3 regions of the Halopseudomonas sp. genome follow, and region 3 is predicted to be linked to each of the others. Evidence: predicted binding sites of a transcription regulator. Region 3 holds the regulator's gene; each other region holds the start of a gene.

Region 1 (7,465 bases), on a different contig from region 3:
GCCAAAGCATCGAGACTAGCCGCATCCTCCTGCTATACGAGAACAACATGTTCAGCTCCGTCGGCGTCTACTTCCTGCCGGCACGCGAGGGACTGTTTGATGAACTGGACATCCGCATCAGCGAAGGCTCAGCCAAACTCAAGCAATTGATGCCAGAGCACACTGACACCTTTGCCCGACTCGATAAGCAGTACAGTTTCATCCAGCCGCGCCTGATCAATCACCACGCCGACTGGGTACCTACTATCGCCGCGTTCTACCTGACCAAAAATACCCAGACGCTGGACGACCTGTCCCGTGAGCAAGCGAACCTCGCGGAGGCCAGCGTCAGCACCAACTGATGCCACGCCCACAAAAAAGGGTGGCCGATTGGCCACCCTTTTTTGTGGGTATTACCCAGATATCTAGCCTTTGAAGCCCAGAACATCCTGCATATCAAACAGACCCGCGCCGCGACCATCGAGCCACATAGCTGAACGCACAGCCCCCTTGGCGAAAGTCATCCGACTGGACGCCTTATGGGTAATCTCTACCCGCTCGCCCTCGGTTGCAAACAGCACGGTATGATCTCCGACCACATCGCCAGCACGCACAGTGGCAAAACCAATGGTTTTCGGATCACGTGCACCAGTCTGCCCCTCACGACCATAGACAGCGACCTCAGCCAGATTGCGCCCCAGCGCATCAGCCACAACCTCGCCCATACGCAGCGCCGTTCCGGACGGTGCATCAACCTTGTGACGGTGATGCGCCTCAATCACTTCGATATCAGCCTCATCCCCCATGACTCGGGCAGCCATATCCAGCAGCTTGAGGCAGAGGTTGACGCCGACACTGAAATTAGGCGCAAAAACGACAGGTATCTGCTTGCCCGCCTCAGCCAACAGAGCCTTTTCCTCTTCGGAAAAACCCGTTGTACCGATGACCATGGCCTTGCCAGCATCACGACAGATCTGCAGATTGACCAGAGTGGTGGTGGGGTGCGTGAAGTCGATCAGCACGTCAAAGTCATCAGCCACCTGCTTAAGGTCGCCACTGATGGCAACGCCAAGCCGACCGACACCCGCCAACTCACCCGCATCAGCACCCACCAGCGAACTGTCAGGACGCTCGATAGCCGCCGTCAGCGCCGCACCGTCAACCTGCCCGATGGCCTCGATCAGTGTCTTACCCATGCGCCCGGCAGCACCAATTACCGCAATCCGTCTCATGTCGCGTCTCCGACTCAGAACTTCATGTCTTCAAAGAAATTTTTTACACCATCAAACCAGCTCTTGGCCCGCGGCGACTGACTGGAACCCTCTTCCTCGAGCGTCTGGCGCAACTCTTCCAGCAATTCACGCTGCCGCTTGGTCAGATTCACCGGCGTCTCAACCACAACACGGCACAACAGATCGCCCGGCGACCCACCGCGCACCGGCGTCACGCCCTTGCCGCGCAGACGGAACAACTTGCCGGTTTGCGCGCCTTCCGGAATCTTCAATTTGACCCGGCCATCCAGCGTCGGCACTTCAAGCTCACCGCCCAGCGCCGCATCAACAAAACTGATCGGCACTTCGCAATACAGATTCTTGCCGTCACGCTCGAAAATTTTGTGCTCACGCACCGATACGACGACATACAGGTCGCCCGCCGGCCCGCCATTGACCCCCGCTTCGCCCTCGCCAGCCAGACGAATCCGGTCGCCGGTGTCGACGCCTGCAGGCACCTTGACCGACAGATTCTTCTGCTTCTCGACGCGACCATTGCCGTGACAGTCTTTGCACGGGTCGGTGATCATCTTGCCGGTACCGTGACAACGCGGGCAGGTCTGCTGCACCGAGAAGAAACCCTGCTGCATACGCACCTGACCGTGACCACCACAGGTAGTACAGGTCGTCGGCGTGGTGCCTTTCTTCGCACCGCTGCCATCACAGGTCTCACAGCCAACCAACGTCGGCACCCGAATAGTTACCGTGGTGCCGCGTACCGCCTCTTCCAGATCCAGCTCCAGGGTGTAGCGCAGGTCACTGCCGCGCTGCACACTGGAACGACCGCGGCCACCGCCGCCACCAAAGATGTCACCAAATACATCGCCAAAGATATCGGAGAAGTTGGCTCCACCGCCGAAGCCGCCCGCACCGCCACCCATGTTCGGGTCAACACCGGCGTGACCGTATTGGTCGTAGGCTGCCCGCTTGTTAGCGTCGGTCAGCACTTCGTAGGCTTCGGTTGCTTCCTTGAACTTCTCTTCTGCATTCTCGTCATCCGGATTGCGATCCGGATGAAACTTCATCGCCAGACGGCGATAGGCCTTCTTCAGCTCGGCCTCGCTGGCGCCTTTTTCGACACCCAGCACTTCGTAATAATCACGCTTGGACATGTGTTCGATTTCCCTCAGAGAGACACTCGGCACAAACGGCAACGCGGGAGAAGCTCCCGCGTTGCCAGGCAGAGTGGCCTGACGGTGCGCTCAGCACACCGTCAGGCCCGGTTCATCAAAGACTTACTTGTTGTCCTTGACCTCTTCGAACTCGGCATCGACCACGTCATCGGCATCGTTACCGGACTCGGCACCTGCCGCGCCCTCCGCCTGACCTGCCTGCGCCTGCTCAGCGTACATTTTCTGCACCAGCGGACCGGAAGCTTCGGACAGCGCATTGATCTTGGCTTCGATCTCTTCCTTTTCACCGGTCTTGATCGCCGCTTCCAGATCAGTCAGCGCGGTTTCAATGGCGGCCTTCTCTTCGTCAGTCGCCTTGTCACCAGCCTCAGTCAGGGTCTTGCGAGTCGCGTGAACCAGTTGATCCGCCTGGTTACGAACGGTCACCAGCTCTTCGAACTTGCGATCTTCCTCGGCGTTAGCCTCGGCATCACGCACCATCTTCTCGATTTCGTCATCCGACAGACCAGAGGACGCCTTGATCACGATGGACTGCTCTTTGCCGGTCGCCTTGTCTTTGGCGGACACGTTCAAAATACCGTTGGCATCGATATCAAAGCTGACTTCGATCTGCGGCACGCCACGCTGCGCCGGCGGAATGTCGGCCAGGTCGAAACGGCCCAGCGACTTGTTCTGCGACGCCTGCTTGCGCTCACCCTGCAGCACGTGAATGGTCACCGCCGTCTGGTTGTCATCAGCAGTGGAGAACACCTGCGACTTCTTGGTCGGGATGGTGGTGTTCTTCTCGATCAGCGCAGTCATCACGCCGCCCATGGTTTCAATACCCAGCGACAGCGGAGTAACGTCCAGCAGCAGCACGTCTTTCACGTCACCAGCCAGAACAGCACCCTGAATGGACGCACCAATGGCAACCGCTTCGTCCGGGTTAACGTCCTTGCGCGGCTCCTTATTGAAGAACTCGGCAACGGTCTTCTGCACCAGCGGCATGCGGGTCTGACCACCAACCAGAATAACGTCGTTGATGTCAGACACATCCAGACCGGCATCCTGCATCGCGATGCGGCAGGGCTCGATGCTGCGCTTGATCAGGTCTTCAACCAGCGATTCCAGCTTGGCACGCGTCACCTTGACGTTCAGGTGCTTCGGGCCGGACGCGTCTGCAGTGATATACGGCAGGTTGACGTCGGTCTGCTGGCTGGAAGACAGTTCGATCTTGGCCTTCTCTGCCGCCTCCTTCAGACGCTGCAGCGCCAGCGGATCGTTGTGCAGATCAACGCCGTTCTCTTTCTTGAACTCGTCTGCCAGGTAGTCGATCAGACGCATGTCGAAATCTTCACCACCCAGGAAGGTGTCACCATTGGTGGCCAGCACTTCGAACTGATGCTCACCGTCCACTTCGGCGATTTCGATCACGGAGACGTCGAAGGTACCACCACCCAGATCGTATACAACGATGGTGGAGTCGCCACGCGCCTTGTCCATGCCGTACGCCAGTGCGGCTGCGGTCGGCTCGTTGATGATGCGCTTGACCTCCAGACCGGCGATGCGACCAGCATCCTTGGTGGCCTGACGCTGACTGTCGTTGAAGTAGGCCGGAACGGTGATAACCGCTTCGGTAACCGGCTCACCAAGGTAATCCTCGGCGGTCTTCTTCATTTTCTTCAGTACTTCAGCAGACACCTGCGGCGGAGCCATTTTCTCGTCATTTACCTGAACCCAAGCGTCGCCATTGTCGGCCTTGACGATCTTGTACGGCACCAGCTTGATGTCTTTCTGAACGACGTCTTCTTCAAAGCGACGACCGATCAGACGCTTGACCGCGTACAGGGTATTCTGCGGGTTGGTAACCGCCTGACGCTTGGCCGACTGGCCAACCAGAGTTTCACCGTCGTTGGTGTAGGCGACAATCGATGGAGTGGTACGACCACCCTCAGCGTTCTCGATCACCTTGGCGGAACCGTTTTCCAGAATAGAGACACAGGAGTTGGTGGTCCCCAGGTCGATACCGATAATCTTGCCCATAAGTTTCTCTCCGAATCTGACTGCCGCGTATTGGTCAGCGGCGCTGTTTATCTGTTCATGAGCCCTTGATGGGGGCTGCTAAATCAATTTCAAGCCTGCTCATCAATCGAGGGGGGCGCACCAGCGGCCGGGGCCTTGCTGACGACTACCATGGCCGGACGCAGCAGACGGCCGCTGAGGGTGTAGCCCTTCTGGAACACCTTGAGTACGGTATTCGGTTCAACGGCGGTGCTTTCTTCCATCGCCATAGCCTGATGCAACTCAGGATTGAAGGGCTCGCCCTCGGGCAGCACCGGCACCACCTGGAACCGCGCCAGGGTGTCGGCAAACATCTTCAAGGTCAGCTCAATCCCCTCGCGCATCGGCTTGATCGCTGGATCATCGGCGCTGGACAGCTCCAGGCCACGCTCCAGGCTGTCGACAATCGGCAGCAGGTCGTTGGCAAAACGCTCCAGCGCGAACTTGTGCGCCTTCTCCACATCCTGCTCGGCCCGGCGACGCGCATTCTGCACGTCAGCGGCAGCCCGCAGAGCCTGATCCTGGACGGTAGCCAGCTGTTCTTCCAGACTTGCTACACGCGCTGCAAGATCACCCTCGGGAGTCGCAACGGTCTGGTCAACCATGTCGTCCTGATCCTGCAGATCCGGTCTCTGTTCCTCTGCCATGTCTTTCTCCTGTAATAGGCTGGGCGTGTGTTTGCGCGCAATCGCTGTACACGCAGTCAATAATGAACGACCGGCGTAACCGATCGCGTCTGGCAACCTATATGGGGACTGTCCACACGGCTTCAAGGGTCAATTTGCACAGCGATGCACGAGGAACAGGAGGGGCTTGTCGCCCTCGAGCAAACTACTGTATAAACAACCAGAACATTTTTCTTCCAGGAGCGCGCGCCATGCTGGTCCATCTCGCGGTCAATAACTACGCGATCGTCGACAACCTCGAGCTCGAACTCAGTGGCGGCATGAGTGTAATTACCGGCGAAACCGGTGCCGGGAAATCGATCATGCTCGACGCCCTCGCCCTGACTCTGGGCGACCGTGCCGATAGCGGAGCCGTGCGCCCCGGCTCAGACAAGGCCGACATCCTGGCCACCTTTGACATTCGCGATATCCCGGAAGCACGCCAGTGGCTCGAAGAGCGCGACCTGGCGCAGGATGACGAGCAAGTCATCCTGCGGCGCGTGATTACCGCCGAAGGCCGCTCACGCGGATACATCAACGGCGCCCCATGTCCCCAGCAGGACCTGCGCGCATTGGGTGAGATGCTGATCGACATCCACAGTCAGCACGAACACCAATCACTGCTGAAAACCGATACCCACCGCCGACTGTTGGACGAATACGCCGGCGCCGGCGATCTGGCACGCCAGGTCCAACTTGCTGCCCAGCGCTGCCGCCAAACCGAAAAGGCCCTGCGACAGGCCAGTCAGCAGAGCGAGGACCAAACTGCGCGCCAGCAACTGCTCACCTACCAACTGGACGAACTCGATAACCTCAGCTTGCAGGATGGCGAACTCGAAGCACTGGAAACCGAGCAACGCCAACTCGCCAGCGCCGACCAGATCCTGCATTCCTGCCAGCAGGTCATCAACATCTGCAGCGAAAACGACTCCGGCAGCGTTTTGGAAGCCCTCACCGCCAGCCTGAGCAGGCTCGACGCATTCAAAAGTCACAGCACACAGCTGGGCGAAGCCAGTGATTTGCTTGCCAGCGCACAGATTCAAATCGAGGAAGCCGTCGGCGAACTGACGCGCTACCTTGACCACTTCGAGGCCGACCCGGAGCGTCAGCAATACGTCGAAGAGCGCCTCAGCGCAATCTTCGACCTCGCACGCAAGCACCGCATCCAGCCGCACGAGCTGCCCGCGCTGCAGCAGCAACTGATCGACGAGCTGGAAGGCCAGCAACAGCAAGCTGCCGACGCAGAGCGTCTGCAGGAAGAACTGATTGCCTACCAGGCTCACTATCGCCAACTAAGCGAAAAGCTATCGGCGCAGCGCAGCAAGGGCGCAACCAAACTGGCCAAGGCCGTTACCCAAGAGATCCAGCGTCTTGGCATGCCGGGCGGACGTATTGAGCTGCAGCTGACGCCGCTGGATGCCGACAGCTACCCGGTTACCGGACTGGAGAGCGTTGAGTTTCTGGTCAGCGCCAACCCCGGGCAGCCGGCCAAGCCGCTGGCCAAGGTGGCGTCTGGCGGCGAACTTTCGCGTATCAGCCTGGGCATTCAGGTCATCACTGCACAGACGTCGCGCGTCCCTACGCTGGTATTTGATGAGGTGGATGTCGGCATCGGCGGCCCAACGGCCGAGATCGTCGGCCAACTGCTGCGGCAACTCGGCGCTCGCGGCCAGGTGCTGACCGTTACGCACCTGCCCCAGGTCGCCGCGCAGGGCCATCAGCACCTGTTCGTACGCAAGCAACAAACACGCAACAGCACGCGCACCTGTATCGACCAGTTGGACGAAAGCGCCCGCGTGCAAGAAGTCGCTCGCATGCTCGGCGGTGTCGACCTGACAGACGAGTCACTTGCTCACGCCCGTAAGCTGCTTAGCGCCACCCACTGAGCAGACACAAAAAAACCGGGCCTTGAGCCCGGTTTTTCCAACAACTCGCAAACCTACTTATTTACTGGCCTTGCGCACGTACAGCACCAGATTGTGGTCTACCAGCTCGAAGCCATGCTCCTTGACGATCTCACGCTGCCGGCGCTCGATCTCTGGATCAAAGAACTCGACAACCTCGCCGGAGTCGACACATACCATGTGATCATGGTGTTCACCGTCCGCCAGCTCAAATACCGCGTGACCGCCATCGAAGTTGTGGCGCACCACCAGACCTGCCGCTTCAAATTGGGTTAAAACGCGATAGACAGTGGCCAAGCCAACATCCTCGCCAGCCTCCATCAGCGCCTTGTAGACGTCCTCGGCGCTCATGTGGCGCTCGTTTGAACCGTCAAGCATTTGCAGGATCTTAACCCGAGGCAGAGTCACCTTCAGGCCGGCTTTGCGGAGTTCTTGATTTTCAACCATGTCACTATTCTCGTTCAGCGCTTCGC
Region 2 (7,465 bases), on a different contig from region 3:
CGCACTGATCCTTTGCCCCGGTGGCTTCGGAACCCTTGATGAAGCGCTGGAGGTACTCACACTGGTGCAAACGGGCAAGAGCCCGATGGTGCCGATCATCCTGCTTGATCAACCCGATGGTCAGTACTGGCAGGCCTTCCTGCAGTTCTTGCGCAGCCAACTGGCAGACAATCACTACATCAAACCGGACGACATCAATCTGCTTACACCTTGCGCGTCACCCGCTCAGGCCATGCAGGTAGTGCTGGATTTCTACAGCAATTACCACTCGTCCCGGCGCGTGGGCGAACAGTTCATGTTGCGCTTGAATCAGCCACTAAACGAACAGGCTCTGGCGCAGCTGGACGCCCGTTTTGGACATATCTGCAGGTCAGGGGGATTTGTGCAGCAAGGCGTGTGTGAGATGGAACAGGATGAACCCGAACTGGGTTCGTTGACGCGTCTGTGCTTTGACTTCAATGAACGGGATCAGGGCAGCCTGCGGGCCTTGATCGACTTCATCAATCGACCTGAAAACCACCAAACCCGCGGTACTGCATAAAGCGCAGCTGCTTGCCGCGCTCAGCAGCATCACTGGCCCTGCCTTCAGGAAAACGCTTGTTGAATACACGCTGAGCTAGCGCTGACCAGTCTTGGTCAAACTCGGCTAACGTGCGCTCCACCAGCGAATCTGACACCCCGCGCTGGCGTAGTTCTTCCTTCAACCGGGCGGGCCCGTAACCGCGCTGGCTACGGGCATACAGGTAGGCTTCACAAAAACGCGCATCACTGAGCAAACCGTCTTCGACCAGGCGATCCAGCTCAATCTCCGCTGCATCAGTCGACGCGCCGCGCTGACGCAGCTTACCCAACAATTCACTGTAACTGTGCTCGCGCCGCGCCAGTAGATCCATTGCCGAGCGGCGAATTGCCGCCGGGCTGTCCAGCGCGTTACGCGAGCGCATCACGCTCCGCTCTTAGCCTTCCAGCTCTGCATCAGCCTCGGCTTCTGCCTTGGCCTTGCCCGGCTTGGCCAGCAGCTGATCACGGATAGCCTTCTCGATCTCATCGGCTACCTGCTGGTTATCCTGCAGGAACTTGGCCGCGTTGGCTTTGCCCTGTCCGATCTTGTTGCCCTGATAGCTGTACCAGGCACCGGATTTCTCGACCAGACCGATCTGTACGCCCAAATCGATGATCTCGGCATTGTGGTAGATACCGGTGCCGTACAGGATCTGGAATTCAGCCTGACGGAACGGCGGAGCTACCTTGTTCTTCACGACCTTGACGCGGGTTTCGCTGCCGACCACCTCGTCGCCATCCTTCACTGCGCCGGTGCGGCGGATGTCCAGACGAACAGAGGAGTAGAACTTCAGCGCGTTACCGCCGGTGGTGGTTTCCGGATTACCAAACATCACACCGATCTTCATGCGGATCTGGTTGATGAAGATCACCAGGCAGTTGGCGTTCTTGATGTTACCGGTGATCTTGCGCAGCGCCTGCGACATCAGACGAGCCTGCACACCGACGTGGTGATCACCCATCTCGCCTTCGATCTCGGCCTTGGGCACCAGTGCGGCCACAGAGTCGACAATGATCACGTCCACCGCGTTGGAGCGCACCAGCATGTCGGTGATCTCCAGCGCCTGCTCACCAGTATCGGGCTGCGACACCAGCAGGTCATCCACGTTGACGCCCAGCTTACCGGCGTACTCGGGGTCGAGTGCGTGCTCGGCATCGACGAAGGCGCAGGTTGCACCTTGCTTCTGCGCTTGCGCGATGACCGACAGGGTCAGAGTAGTTTTACCGGAGGACTCCGGTCCGTAGATTTCAACGATACGGCCCTTGGGCAGGCCGCCGATACCGAGGGCGATATCCAGACCGAGCGAGCCGGTGGAGATGGCCGGGATGGCCTGACGCTCGTGATCGCCCATGCGCATCACCGCGCCCTTGCCAAACTGACGTTCAATCTGGCTCAAGGCCGCCGACAGCGCCTTCTTTTTGTTCTCGTCCATTTCGCATCCTCTTGGCTTGGGGCGGGCACCGAAGCGACCAACCGATCAACTACTGTATATTTGGTCAGTATTATTCCACAGAAAAAATGACCCGCCTACCCCCGATTTAATTCAGACTGACAACCGGTTCGCAGCCTGCTTCTGCGCTTCTTTTACCAGCCGCTCAAGTGCGTGCAAAACAGTCTGGGCACGCACCTCTCGGCGCCCCCCCTGAAAACGCTTGCACTCAGTGACTACGCTGCCATCCTCCAGCGCCCAGCCAAACCACACAGTGCCCACCGGTTTGTCGGCGCTGCCTCCATCAGGCCCGGCAACCCCGCTGACGGCAACAGCCATCTGCGCTTGCGCCGCATCCCGTGCGCCCTTGGCCATCGCCTGAACGACCGGTTCGCTGACAGCCCCGTGCGCCTCAAGGTCTGAAGACTCAACCCCCAGCCAACGGCTTTTGCTGGCGTTGGCGTAGGTAACAAAGCCGGTTTCAAACCAGCGCGAACTGCCGGCAATCCGGGTGACGGCCTCAGCGATACCCCCACCGGTACAGGACTCGGCAGTGGTCACCTTGAAGCCAAGCTCATCCAGTACCCGGCCCAGCCGTGCAGCGGCGGAGTCAATCAACGGGTCATAGTGCGACATGCGGTACTCCTGTACAGGGTGAAATCAGGCCACAGCATGCCAGTTGGCAGGCCCGCTGCGAATACCCCTGCGACCACGTTCAAGCGCACAGGGTTCACCGCGCGCAAACGTTGCCCGGCGCTGCAGTCACAAGCAGCGACGTGATACCCTTTGCGCCAACCTGAAACGGCGCCTCAGCCACCGCCCTCAGCGCATCCATCGCGCCCGGTGACACCGCCTTTTACGCATATTTCGAGTCATTGATGAAAAAGAGCAAATCCGAATCCACCGCCCACACGCCGATGATGCAACAGTACTTCAGCATCAAGCAGCAGCACCCGGAACAGCTGCTGTTCTACCGCATGGGCGACTTCTACGAACTCTTCTACGACGACGCAAAAAAAGCGGCTCGCCTGCTCGACATCACCCTCACCGCCCGCGGGCAGTCCGGCGGTCAGCCGATCCCGATGGCAGGCATTCCCTTCCATGCGGCCGAGGGTTATCTGGCCAAGCTAGTCAAGCTGGGCGAGTCCGTCGTCATCTGTGAGCAGGTTGGCGACCCGGCCACCAGTAAAGGTCCGGTCGAGCGCCAGGTTGCCCGCATCATTACTCCTGGAACCGTCAGTGATGAAGCGCTACTGGATGAGCGCCGCGACAACCTGCTGGCAGCGCTGGTTGGTGCTGAACGCGGCTTTGGTCTGGCGACTCTGGACATCAACAGCGGTCGCTTCGTGGTGATGGAGCTGCGCGGCTGGGAAACCCTGCTCGGTGAGCTGGAGCGCCTGGCGCCAGCCGAGCTCCTGATTCCCGATGACTGGGAAAGCAATACGCCGATCGAGCGCCGCCGTGCCGTGCGTCGCCGCGCGCCTTGGGAATTCGATCAAGACAGCGCCTTCAAAGCGCTGACCCAGCAGTTCGGCACCAAGGATCTGGTCGGTTTCGACTGCCAAGAGTTGACCCTCGGCCTCGGCGCAGCCGGCGCTCTGCTCAGCTACGCCAAGGAAACCCAGCGCACGGCTCTGCCACATATTCGTAGCATCGCTCAGGAGCGCTTCGAAGACAGCGTCATCATCGACAGCGCCAGCCGTCGCAACCTGGAAATCGATCAGAACCTGTCCGGCGGCCGCGACAACACCCTGCTCGACGTGCTCGACCACACCGCGACCGCGATGGGCAGTCGCTTGATGGCGCGCTGGCTGAACCGCCCGCTGCGCGACCTCAAAGTACTCGGCGCCCGTCAAGACAGCATCAGCGCCCTGCTCGATCAGCAGTTCTATCTGGACCTGCAACCGCAGCTCAAGGGCATCGGCGACATCGAACGTATCCTCGCCCGTGTTGCCCTGCGTTCGGCCCGCCCGCGCGACCTTGCGCGTTTACGCGACGCTCTGGCCGCCCTGCCCGCGTTGCAGGACTGCATGCAGTCGCTGGAAACGCCCCATCTGCGCAAACTGGCAGATCAGGTGCGGACCTATCCCGAGCTAGCCGACCTGCTGGAACGCGCGGTGATTGAAAACCCGCCGGCAGTACTGCGCGACGGTGGCGTGATCAAGGCCGGCTTCGACGCCGAACTGGATGAACTGCAAAACATCAGCGAGAACGCAGGCCAGTACCTGATTGATCTGGAAACCCGCGAGCGCGAGCGTACCGGGCTGAGCACCCTCAAGGTCGGCTACAACCGGGTGCACGGCTATTTCATTGAACTGTCCCGCAGTCAGGCGGATCAGGCACCGGTGGACTACATTCGCCGCCAGACTCTCAAGGGCGCCGAGCGCTTCATCACCCCCGAGCTGAAAGCCTTCGAAGACAAGGCGCTGTCCGCGCGCAGCCGCGCACTGGCCCGCGAGAAGCAGCTGTATGACGAACTGCTGGATCGCCTGAACGAAGACCTTGCCGCCCTGCAAACCAGTGCCGCCAGCCTCGCCGAGATTGATGTGCTCTGCACGCTGGCAGAACGCGCCGGTAGCCTGGACTACAGCCGTCCACGCTTTATCGAAGGCAGTCAGCTGCAGATCAGCCAGGGGCGTCACCCGGTCGTCGAACAAGTACTGGAAACGCCCTTTGTTGCCAACGACCTGGATCTGGACGCTGACACCCGCATGCTGGTTATTACCGGCCCGAACATGGGCGGTAAATCCACCTACATGCGCCAGACCGCATTGATCGTCCTGCTGGCCCATATCGGCAGCTTTGTGCCCGCCGCCGACGTTGAGCTGTCCTGCGTCGACCGCATTTTTACCCGGATCGGTTCCAGCGACGACCTGGCTGGCGGCCGTTCGACCTTCATGGTCGAGATGAGCGAGACCGCCAACATCCTCAACAACGCCACCGAAGCCAGCCTGGTGCTGATGGACGAAGTGGGGCGCGGCACCAGTACCTTCGACGGCCTGTCGCTGGCCTGGTCCGCCGCAGAGTATCTCGCCAAGGTACGGGCCTTCACGCTGTTTGCCACGCACTACTTCGAGCTAACCGGCATGGCCGACACCGACGAAGGGGTCGCCAACGTCCACCTGAACGCCACCGAGCACAATGAACGCATTGTGTTCCTGCATAACGTACAGCCCGGCCCGGCCAGCCAGAGTTACGGTCTGCAGGTTGCTCAACTGGCCGGCGTGCCGCGCCCGGTAATCCTGCGGGCCCGCGAGCACCTTGCGCAGCTTGAGCAACAAAGCCTCGAGCAACACGGCAGCAAGCCTGCAGGTACCAATGAGCAACCGTTTCAGAGTGATCTGTTTGCCAGCGCGCCGCACCCGCTGGTTGAACAGATGCAGGCCCTGGATCCCGATGACCTCAGCCCACGCCAGGCCCTTGAGCTACTGTACAAACTGAAACGCGAGTGGTCGTAAATTCAGCAAATGATATTCATTTGCATCAAACGTGTTGCGACCTCGCTTTAATCTGCGCAAAACCCGGCGTTACCCTGTACCGCCGGGAAAAAACTGCTAGACTACGCGCCAGATTTTGCCAGCCTGATTCAATGGAGACCTCCCCATGACCTTTGTTGTTACCGACAACTGTATCAAGTGCAAATACACCGATTGCGTTGAGGTCTGCCCGGTTGATTGCTTCTACGAAGGCCCGAACTTTCTGGTCATTCATCCGGACGAGTGCATCGACTGCGCACTGTGTGAGCCTGAGTGCCCGGCCAACGCCATCTTCTCCGAAGACGAAGTACCGGAGGACATGCAGGAGTTCACCGAGCTGAACGCAGATTTGGCTGAAGTGTGGCCGAACATCACCGAGAAGAAAGACGCATTGGCCGACGCTGAAGAGTGGGATGGCGTTCCGGACAAACTGCAATACCTGGAGCGCTAATTCAGCGTCCACAAAAAAGCCGGCTCAACGCCGGCTTTTTTTATGTCTGTTGCTTGCCTGCTGACGTGACTCTGCCGCTCGCTCCAAAGGTCGCGCGACACAAATTTCAGGCAAAAAAAGGGGCGGGATAGCCCGCCCACTCTTTATTCCATATGTGCTTTCCGTGTCCAGCCGTCCTGGCTCCATCGTCCTGAAAATCCCTGACTCAGCTCCCTGCCGAGTAGCGCCGTCCGTTGCGCATGGGTACATAATATGGAATCTCTGGCCGCCCGCAACCCCCTCCAGCGACCAAAACAGACTGCCATAAGAAATATAAATACAATAAAATCAAATGGTTACCAATTTAAGCACAAGTAAAAACCCATTCCACCCACGCCCCATGACGGCGAAGTCTCACACACCTTGTAGGAGATCTCTTACAAGGTGTGCGCATGCACGGTATCGGTAAGACATAAAAAAACCCGGCTCGCGAGAGCCGGGTTTCGGGTTTAGCCGGGGGGCTGATTACATCATGCCACCCATGCCGCCCATACCACCCATGCCGCTCATGTCAGGCATGGCCGGCTTCTCTTCCGGCAGCTCTGCGATCATCGCCTCGGTGGTGATCATCAGACTGGCAACGGAAGCAGCAGCCTGCAGCGCGCTGCGGGTTACTTTGGCCGGATCCAGGATACCCATATCGATCATGTCACCGTAAGCGCCGGTCGCAGCGTTGTAGCCGAAGTTACCTTCGCCTGCCTTGACGCGCTCCAGAACAACGGCAGCTTCTTCACCGGCGTTGGTAACGATCTGACGCAGCGGGGCTTCAACAGCACGGCGCAGCAGCTTGATACCGACGTTCTGATCTTCGTTGTCGCCAGCCAGACCTTCGATCGCAGCCAGAGTGCGAACCAGAGCAACACCACCGCCAGGTACCACACCCTCTTCAACGGCAGCGCGAGTAGCGTGCAGCGCGTCTTCTACGCGGTGCTTCTTCTCTTTCATCTCTACTTCGGTAGCAGCACCAACCTTGATTACCGCAACGCCACCAGCCAGCTTGGCCAGACGCTCTTGCAGCTTCTCACGGTCGTAGTCGGACGTGGTTTCTTCAACCTGCTTGCGGATCTGGTTAACGCGGGCTTCGATATCAGCCTTGGCGCCAGCGCCGTCAACGATGGTGGAGTTGTCCTTGTTGATCTGAACGCTCTTGGCTTGACCCAGGTGCTCCAGAGTGGTGGTTTCCAGGCTCAGACCGACTTCTTCGCTGATCACGGTACCACCGGTCAGGATAGCGATATCCTGCAGCATGGCCTTACGACGATCACCAAAGCCCGGTGCCTTGACCGCAGCAACCTTGACGATGCCGCGCATGTTGTTGACAACCAGAGTTGCCAGCGCTTCGCCTTCAACGTCTTCAGCAACGATCATCAGCGGACGACCAGCCTTGGCAACGGCTTCCAGAACCGGCAGCAGTTCGCGGATGTTGGAGATTTTCTTATCAACCAGCAGGATGAACGGGCTGTCCAGATCGGCGGACATGGTTTCCGGCTTGTTGACGAAGTAAGGAG
Region 3 (7,465 bases):
CAAGCGCATGGGTGTCGATCCTGAGAACGACTGGAAAGCGCACTACGAAATCCTGCCCGGCAAGGAGAAGGTCGTCGACGAATTGCGTCGTCTGGCCAAGGATGCTGACACCGTCTATCTCGCAACGGACTTGGACCGCGAAGGGGAAGCCATCGCCTGGCACCTGCGCGAGAGCATCGGCGGCGACGACTCGCGCTACAAGCGCGTGGTGTTCAACGAAATTACCAAGAAGGCCATTCAGGAGGCCTTCTCCGAACCCGGTGAGCTGGATATGAACCGGGTCAATGCCCAGCAGGCGCGTCGCTTTCTCGACCGCGTAGTGGGTTACATGGTCTCGCCATTGCTGTGGCAGAAAATTGCCCGTGGCCTGTCGGCTGGCCGTGTGCAGTCGGTAGCGGTCAAGCTGATCGTTGACCGTGAGCGTGAAATCCGTGCTTTTGTACCAGAAGAGTTCTGGGAAGTTCATGCGCGCCTCAATACGCCCAAAGCTGAAAGCGTTCGCTTTGAGGTGGTAAAACAGAACGGTGAGACCTTCCGTCCGACCAACAAAGCGCAGACTGACGCGGCGTTGGCTGTGCTGGAAAAAGCGGCGTACAAGGCCGTCAAGCGCGAGGACAAGCCGACCAGCTCGCGCCCCAACGCGCCTTTTATCACCTCAACGCTGCAGCAGGCTGCGAGCACGCGCCTGGGCTTCAGCGTCAAGAAAACCATGATGATGGCCCAGCGTCTTTATGAGGCTGGTTACATCACCTATATGCGTACCGATTCGACTAATCTGTCGGCGGACGCCATTGCGATGGCGCGTGGCTATATCGAAAGCAACTTTGGCGAAGCCTATTTGCCGGAGAAGCCAAACCTGTACAGCAGCAAGGAAGGAGCGCAGGAAGCGCACGAAGCAATCCGTCCTTCCGACGTTAAGCTCAAGCAGACCGACCTCAAGGGTATGGAGCGCGATGCTGAGCGCCTGTACGAGCTGATCTGGCGTCAGTTCGTGGCCTGTCAGATGACGCCGGCCAAGTACCTGTCGACCAGTATCCAGGTGGCTGCTGGCGAGTTTGAGCTGCGTGCCAAGGGCCGTATTCTCAAGTTTGATGGTTATACCCGTGTGATGCCGCAGCAGGGCAAGGGTGGCGAAGACGAGGTGTTGCCGGAGATCAAGGTCGATGACGTTCTGGCGCTGCAGGGCCTGGATCCCAAGCAGCACTTTACCAAGCCGCCGGCGCGCTACGCCGAGGCGAGCCTGGTAAAGGAGCTGGAGAAGCGCGGTATCGGTCGCCCATCCACTTACGCGTCGATTATTTCGACGATTCAGGATCGTGGCTACGTCACTCTCAACAACCGCCGGTTTTATGCGGAGAAGATGGGCGACATCGTCACTGAGCGCCTGAATGAAAGCTTTCCGAACCTGATGGATTATGGCTTCACTGCAAAGATGGAAGAGTCGCTGGATGACGTGGCTCACGGTGAGGTGCTTTGGAAACAGGTGCTGAACAACTTTTACGCCGATTTCAGTGCCAAGCTGGGTGCCGCGTCTGCGTCTGGCGAAGACAAGGGCATGCGCGCAAATCAGCCCACGCTGACCGACATCCCGTGCCAGGACTGCGGTCGGCCGATGATGATTCGCACCGCCTCGACCGGTGTGTTTCTCGGCTGTTCCGGCTACGCGCTGCCGCCGAAAGAGCGTTGCAAGGCGACCATCAATCTGGTGCCGGGCAACGAGGTGGCAGCGGATGATGAAGAGGGCGAGTCGCGCGTACTGCGTGGCAAGCACCGCTGTGCTATTTGTGGTACCGCCATGGACAGTTACCTGATCGACGAGCGGCGCAAGTTGCACGTCTGTGGTAACAATCCGGACTGTTCGGGTTTTGAGATTGAAGCGGGTCAGTTCAAGATCAAAGGCTACGACGGCCCGACGCTCGAATGCGACAAGTGCGGCAGCGAAATGCAGCTCAAGACCGGGCGTTTCGGCAAGTATTTCGGTTGTACCAGCAGCGAGTGCAAGAACACCCGCAAGCTGTTGCGCAACGGCGAGGCTGCGCCGCCGAAGGCTGATCCAGTGCCGATGCCAGAGCTCAAGTGCGAGAAGGTCGACGACGTCTATGTGCTGCGTGACGGTGCCTCCGGCCTGTTCCTGGCGGCAAGCCAGTTCCCGAAAAACCGGGAAACTCGGGCGCCATTGGTCAAGGAGTTGATTCCGCACAAGTCGGAGATCGATCCGAAGTATCATTTCCTGCTCGATGCGCCAGTGGCTGATCCGGACGGTAATCCGACCGTCGTGCGCTATAGTCGCAAGACTAAAGAGCAGTATGTGCAGACCGAGGTTGAGGGTAAGCCCACAGGATGGCGGGCATTCCATGATGGCAAGCGGTGGTCGGTGGATGACGGTCGCAGCAAGAAGGCCAAGCGGTAAGGCAGGCAACCATGGCTAACGAAGTCTATACCCGCACCAATCAGGCGTTGTACTTTGCTCGCCGGGCTATCGAATCCTGGCAGCAGGCGGAGCAGAGTGATGCGATCGATGCGCTGACGCAGGCGCAGTACCATCGTGAGCATGCGGTGTTTCACCTGTATCGGGGTGTTCTGGCGCTGATTCATGAGGTTGCGGATCGCTACCGCTGGCCGCTGGTCGATGCGCGTGATGTGGAGGGCGTGTTGATTCCCTCCGTGGTGACGCGTTTTCCCGGCCCTGAATTGGCTGAGTTGACCGAGTTGGCCGACAACTCGGAAACTTGGCTCGCGGGTGTTATTGCTGCCTGGCAACGCCTGCAGGCGCCGCCGCAGCCTGTCGATAACTCGACCAACTCTCTGATTGCTACCAGTGCTACTCCTGTCGCCGAATGGACCAGCGGGCAGGCGGAGGAGGCGTTGCAGGAAATTTCCCGTCGCGTACGGGCCTATCGGGACGGCATGCAGGAGTGGTGACGGCGGGATCGCGGATGCCCTGAATGCGGCGCTGTGTTACACTGCGCGCAGTTCAGACAGGAGATCTCCGCAATGCCTTCACCCTTCCTTGAAATCGTCGAGCTCGCCAACGGCAAGGTTGCTCTGCGCCGTTCCGACGAAGAAGGTGAGCCGTTGGTGGTGATCGAATTCTCCCGCGATGCGCGCGAGTATCTGCAGGAAAGTTATATCGAAGTTGCCAAGGCAATGATCAGCGCTGGTATGCAGGCAGCGGGTCAGATGATGGATGAGGACGATGGCGACGACGAGGTTATTCCTGAAAGTCGCGTTCTGCACTAAGTGATTTTGGACGTGCCATGAGCACCAGAAAGGCCAGCAGCTAGCTGGCCTTTTTTGTATCTGCTCTCAGCCAAGGTGAACGTTCAGGCTCTGGCAGCGACCGACCTGCGCCGCACGCTCGAGGCGAGGGGCTACGCAGCTGTCGCGGTCGAGCCAGCTGACGACGGTATGGCTGCCGCCCATCTTGAGCAGGTCACAGCAGAGCTTAAGGCTATCCATGCCAGCCTTGGAGCGCACAATCATGATGCGCTGAGGGTCGAGGTTGGCCCCTCGCAGCCACTGTTGGCTAACCGAGGCAGGCGGGTCGATCAGCGTAAGCCAGCGGCGGCAGTCCTTCTGGCTTAGTTCGCGCAATACCGGAGCCAGCCACTGCAAGCATTGACGGGCGCTGCCTTGCAGCGTCATCTCGCTGTAGCTGCCGTCCGGCTCATCCTCTTGCGGGCTGGCGTGAACGGGTTGCTCGAAGGCGTGGTGCTTGAGACGTGTCGCCATCAAGGCGTTATGAAACAGGTCAGTCTGAGTCAGGGTCTGTTGCTCGGTGCGGGCGTACTGCATGATCAGCTCCTCAGCGGCGGATAACTCCGACGCTTAAACCTTCAATGGTAAGTTCCTGTTCTGCGAGATCGACTTCAATTGGCTTGAAGTCCGGATTTTCTGCAATCAACGACACTTTGCGGCCCTGGCGTTGGAAGCGCTTGACGGTCACTTCCTCGCCGATGCGCGCGACGATGACTTGGCCATTTCGAGCTTCGCTGGTGCGGTGCACGGCCAGCAGGTCGCCATCCATGATGCCGATGTCTTTCATACTTTCTCCCTGAACGCGCAGCAGGTAGTCGGCGCGCGGGGTGAAAAAGTCGGGGGATATGCGGCAATGATCTTCGATGTTTTCCAGTGCCATGATGGGCGCGCCAGCGGCGACCCGGCCGATTACTGGTAACTGATCATCGTTTGCTTCGTTCTCTGACTCTGGCAGTCGGATGCCACGGGATGCGCCGGGGATCATCTCGATTGCGCCTTTGCGGGCTAGCGCGCGCAGGTGGTCTTCGGCGGCATTGGGCGATTTGAAGCCCAAGGTTTTGGCGATGTCGACCCGGGTCGGCGGATAGCCATTGCTGTCCATGTATTCCTTGATGAATGCCAGAACCTGCTGTTGTCGCGCGGTTAGTTTCTGCATCGCGGTTAGCCTGTGTTTTTATCCAGTATCTGGGATTATATACAGTTGTTTTGTCTCGGCAACCCCCAATGTTGATGCCGTTTACTTGAGCGGATTGATAAAGGAGTGGGAGAGTGGCGCGACTGATTGGCGCGGGGAGCAGGCTTGGGGTTGACACTAAATTCGTTTTAAACGTATGTTTGAAACGATTGTTTGTCTCACTGGGGGAGCGCATGGCGCAGTCCGACACGGTCAAGCGAATTCTTGACGCCGCTGAACAGCTTTTCGCCGAAAAAGGTTTTGCTGAAACCTCTCTGCGCCTTATCACCAGCAAGGCGGGCGTAAATCTGGCCGCCGTTAACTATCACTTCGGGTCGAAGAAGGCGCTGATTCAAGCGGTATTCGTGCGCTTCCTTGATCCATTCGTCAGCAGCCTTGAGAAAGAGTTGGACTTGCGTGAGTCGCGGGACAAGGACACGCCGCTGACGCTCGAGGCTCTGCTGGAGATGCTGGTGCATCAGGCGCTAGCAGTGAAGCCGCGTAGTGGTAATGACCTTTCTACCTTCATGCGCTTGCTTGGTCTGGCATTCAATCAGAGCCAAGGCCATTTGCGCAAATACCTCAGTGAAGTGTATGGCAAGGTATTTCAGCGTTATATGCAACTTCTGGTCAGTGCGGTGCCGGGCATACCTCCGCAGGAGTTGTTCTGGCGCGTGCACTTTATGCTTGGTAGTGCAGCGTTCACCATGTCGAGCATGAAGGCGCTGCGGGCCATTGCGGAAGCCGAGCTGGGCGAGCCTCGTCCCGTAGATGATGTCTTGCGCCTGATGGTGCCTTTCCTGGCCGCAGGCATGCGCGCTGAAAGCGCTGCGCTTGCGAGCCCCGAAGTGGTGGCACTCTAGGCTGCATTTACCTGCGCTGCGCTGTCCGCTAAGGTGTGCGCAGCGCCGGAGGTGACATGCAGCTTGATCATATCCATATTTCCCTGAACGATCAGACGCTAATCGGCTACCGCGCCGGTGAGCCGGTCTGTCGCTATATCGTTTCTACTGCACTTAACGGGCCTGGCGAGCAGGAGGGGTCCGGATGTACGCCGCGCGGTGCCCACCGCGTGCGTGCGCGCATTGGCGATGGTTTGCCGCTGGGTGCGGTGTTTATCGGCCGGCGTCCTACTGGCGAGATTTGGTCGCAAGCGTTGGCGGATCGGTTCCCGCAACGGGACTGGATCCTGACGCGTATTCTCTGGCTCTGCGGCGAGCAGGTCGGATTCAATCGTGGTGGTCGGGTCGATTCCCAGCGCCGCTATATCTATTTGCATGGTACTGGTGACGATCAGCCGATGGGTGAGCCGCTTTCTCATGGCTGCATCCGTCTGCGCAATGCCGACATGCTGGAACTGTTCGAACGCACACCGGTCGGTTGTAGCGTTCAGATTGATGCGCTTTGAGGGCGCGTTACCGTATTCAGGAGAAGTAATATTGAAACAGGGTGCCTTGATGTTGGATCTGCCTGGCCTTTGGCTGGAAGCAGAGGATCGGCAGTTGTTGCGTCAACCGGAAGTCGCCGGCTTGATCTTGTTTGCGCGCAATACCGAGTCGCCCCGTCAGGTTGCTGAGCTCGTGCGCTCAATCCGCAAGGAGCGTCCGGACATGCTGATTGCGATTGACCAGGAAGGTGGGCGGGTCCAGCGCTTGCGCCGCGACGTACTGCGCTTGCCGGCGTTGGCGGATGTGGCTGCGGTTGACGACGGCCGTGTCGAGTCTGTCGCCCAGGCGGCGGCCTGGGTTATGGCGACGGAGATGCTCGCTTGCGGTATCGATATCAGCTTTGCACCTGTCCTGGACCTTGATTACGGCCGTAGCCAGGTGATTGGTAACCGTTCGCTGGGTGGCGATCCTGCGCGGGTTGCGCGGCTGGCGGCCGCCTATATCGATGGTTTGCACGCGGCGGGTATGGCCGCTACCGGCAAGCACTTTCCGGGGCACGGCTGGGCTGAAGCGGACTCACATTTTGCGCTGCCGGTCGATGAGCGCCCGCTGGATGAGATTCGACGTACTGATCTCGTGCCCTTTGCGGCGCTTGCGGGCAAACTCGATGGGATTATGCCGGCGCACGTTGTGTATTCGCAGGTCGATGCCTTGCCGGCTGGTTTCTCGACCCGCTGGCTGCAGGACATTCTGCGGGCGGAGCTGGGTTTTGATGGGGTTATCTTCAGTGACGATCTGACCATGGCCGGTGCGCATGCGGTTGGCGGTATGGCTGAACGGGTTGATGCGGCGCAGGCGGCGGGTTGCGACATGTTGCTGATCTGTAATGATCGTGCGGCGGCGGAAGAGGGCTTGGTGCACGCGCAGAAGCAAGGTTTGCAATGCCCGGCCCGGATCGCGCGCATGCTGACGTGCACACCGGCCGGTGTTGACTACCGTGCGGCGCCTGAGTGGCATCAGGCAGTTTCTTTGTTGAGGGAGTTTGATCTGGTTTGAATGACTTCATTGAACAGCTGCCGGAGCAGCTGCAGCTTGAGCAGCTTCCGCTGATTGGCGAGGCCTGGATCTATCATGTGTTTGCCGTGGTGCTGGCATCGTTGGTGAGCGCCTACATCGCCAAGCGTGTGCTGGATCACATGCAGAAACGTGCAGAGAAAACCCGCAATATTTGGGACGACGCCCTAGTGGGCGCGGCGCGTCGGCCAGCCTGGGTGCTGATCTGGAGCATGGGGCTGATGTGGGCGGCTCGGATTACTGCGGTGCAGATGGACGAGAGCCTGGCGCACGTGCTTGATCAGGTACAGCGCGTGCTGCTGATAGTGCTATTGACCTGGTTCATTTTGCGCATGATGCAGCAGGTCGAGCGGCGCCTGGTGGACCCCTATTATCGCGAGACGCCGGCTGACCAGACCACCGTTAGCGCGATAGGCAAGCTGCTGCGGGCTTCAGTGGTCATTACCGCGGCGCTTGTGGTGCTGCAATCGCTGGGTTACAGCATTTCCGGGGTGCTGGCATTCGGTGGTATTGGTGGTATTGCCGTTGGCTTTGCTGCCAAGGATCTGCTTGCCAACTTCTTCGGCGGCTT

The links. The regulator LexA, encoded in region 3, represses DNA repair genes until DNA is damaged. The targets are predictions, from matches to a motif close to CTGTNTNNNNANACAG.
Region 1: a site for LexA is predicted at 5,258-5,273, ahead of recN (DNA repair protein RecN). Genes of this name have one in related genera too.
Region 2: a site for LexA is predicted at 2,047-2,062, ahead of recA (recombinase RecA). Genes of this name have one in related genera too.

Annotation. Positions count from the first base shown of each region.
Region 1 covers NZ_JAYPMU010000007.1:84,846-92,310, reverse strand. Annotated here, with positions in the region: gene AAFM31_RS07445 (hypothetical protein) at 1-341, shown strand, start outside; gene dapB (4-hydroxy-tetrahydrodipicolinate reductase) at 405-1,211, opposite strand; gene dnaJ (molecular chaperone DnaJ) at 1,226-2,362, opposite strand; gene dnaK (molecular chaperone DnaK) at 2,486-4,405, opposite strand; gene grpE (nucleotide exchange factor GrpE) at 4,495-5,070, opposite strand; gene recN (DNA repair protein RecN) at 5,301-6,974, shown strand; gene fur (ferric iron uptake transcriptional regulator) at 7,032-7,439, opposite strand.
Region 2 covers NZ_JAYPMU010000003.1:205,855-213,319, reverse strand. Annotated here, with positions in the region: gene AAFM31_RS04020 (LOG family protein) at 1-541, shown strand, start outside; gene AAFM31_RS04015 (regulatory protein RecX) at 501-944, opposite strand; gene recA (recombinase RecA) at 957-1,994, opposite strand; gene AAFM31_RS04005 (CinA family protein) at 2,106-2,627, opposite strand; gene mutS (DNA mismatch repair protein MutS) at 2,870-5,449, shown strand; gene fdxA (ferredoxin FdxA) at 5,595-5,918, shown strand; gene groL (chaperonin GroEL) at 6,423-7,465, opposite strand, start outside.
Region 3 covers NZ_JAYPMU010000001.1:146,364-153,828, reverse strand. Annotated here, with positions in the region: gene topA (type I DNA topoisomerase) at 1-2,410, shown strand, start outside; gene AAFM31_RS00730 (DUF6586 family protein) at 2,422-2,922, shown strand; gene AAFM31_RS00725 (hypothetical protein) at 2,995-3,240, shown strand; gene sulA (SOS-induced cell division inhibitor SulA) at 3,307-3,795, opposite strand; gene lexA (transcriptional repressor LexA) at 3,806-4,414, opposite strand; gene AAFM31_RS00710 (TetR family transcriptional regulator) at 4,627-5,295, shown strand; gene AAFM31_RS00705 (L,D-transpeptidase) at 5,352-5,840, shown strand; gene nagZ (beta-N-acetylhexosaminidase) at 5,890-6,876, shown strand; gene AAFM31_RS00695 (mechanosensitive ion channel family protein) at 6,873-7,465, shown strand, end outside.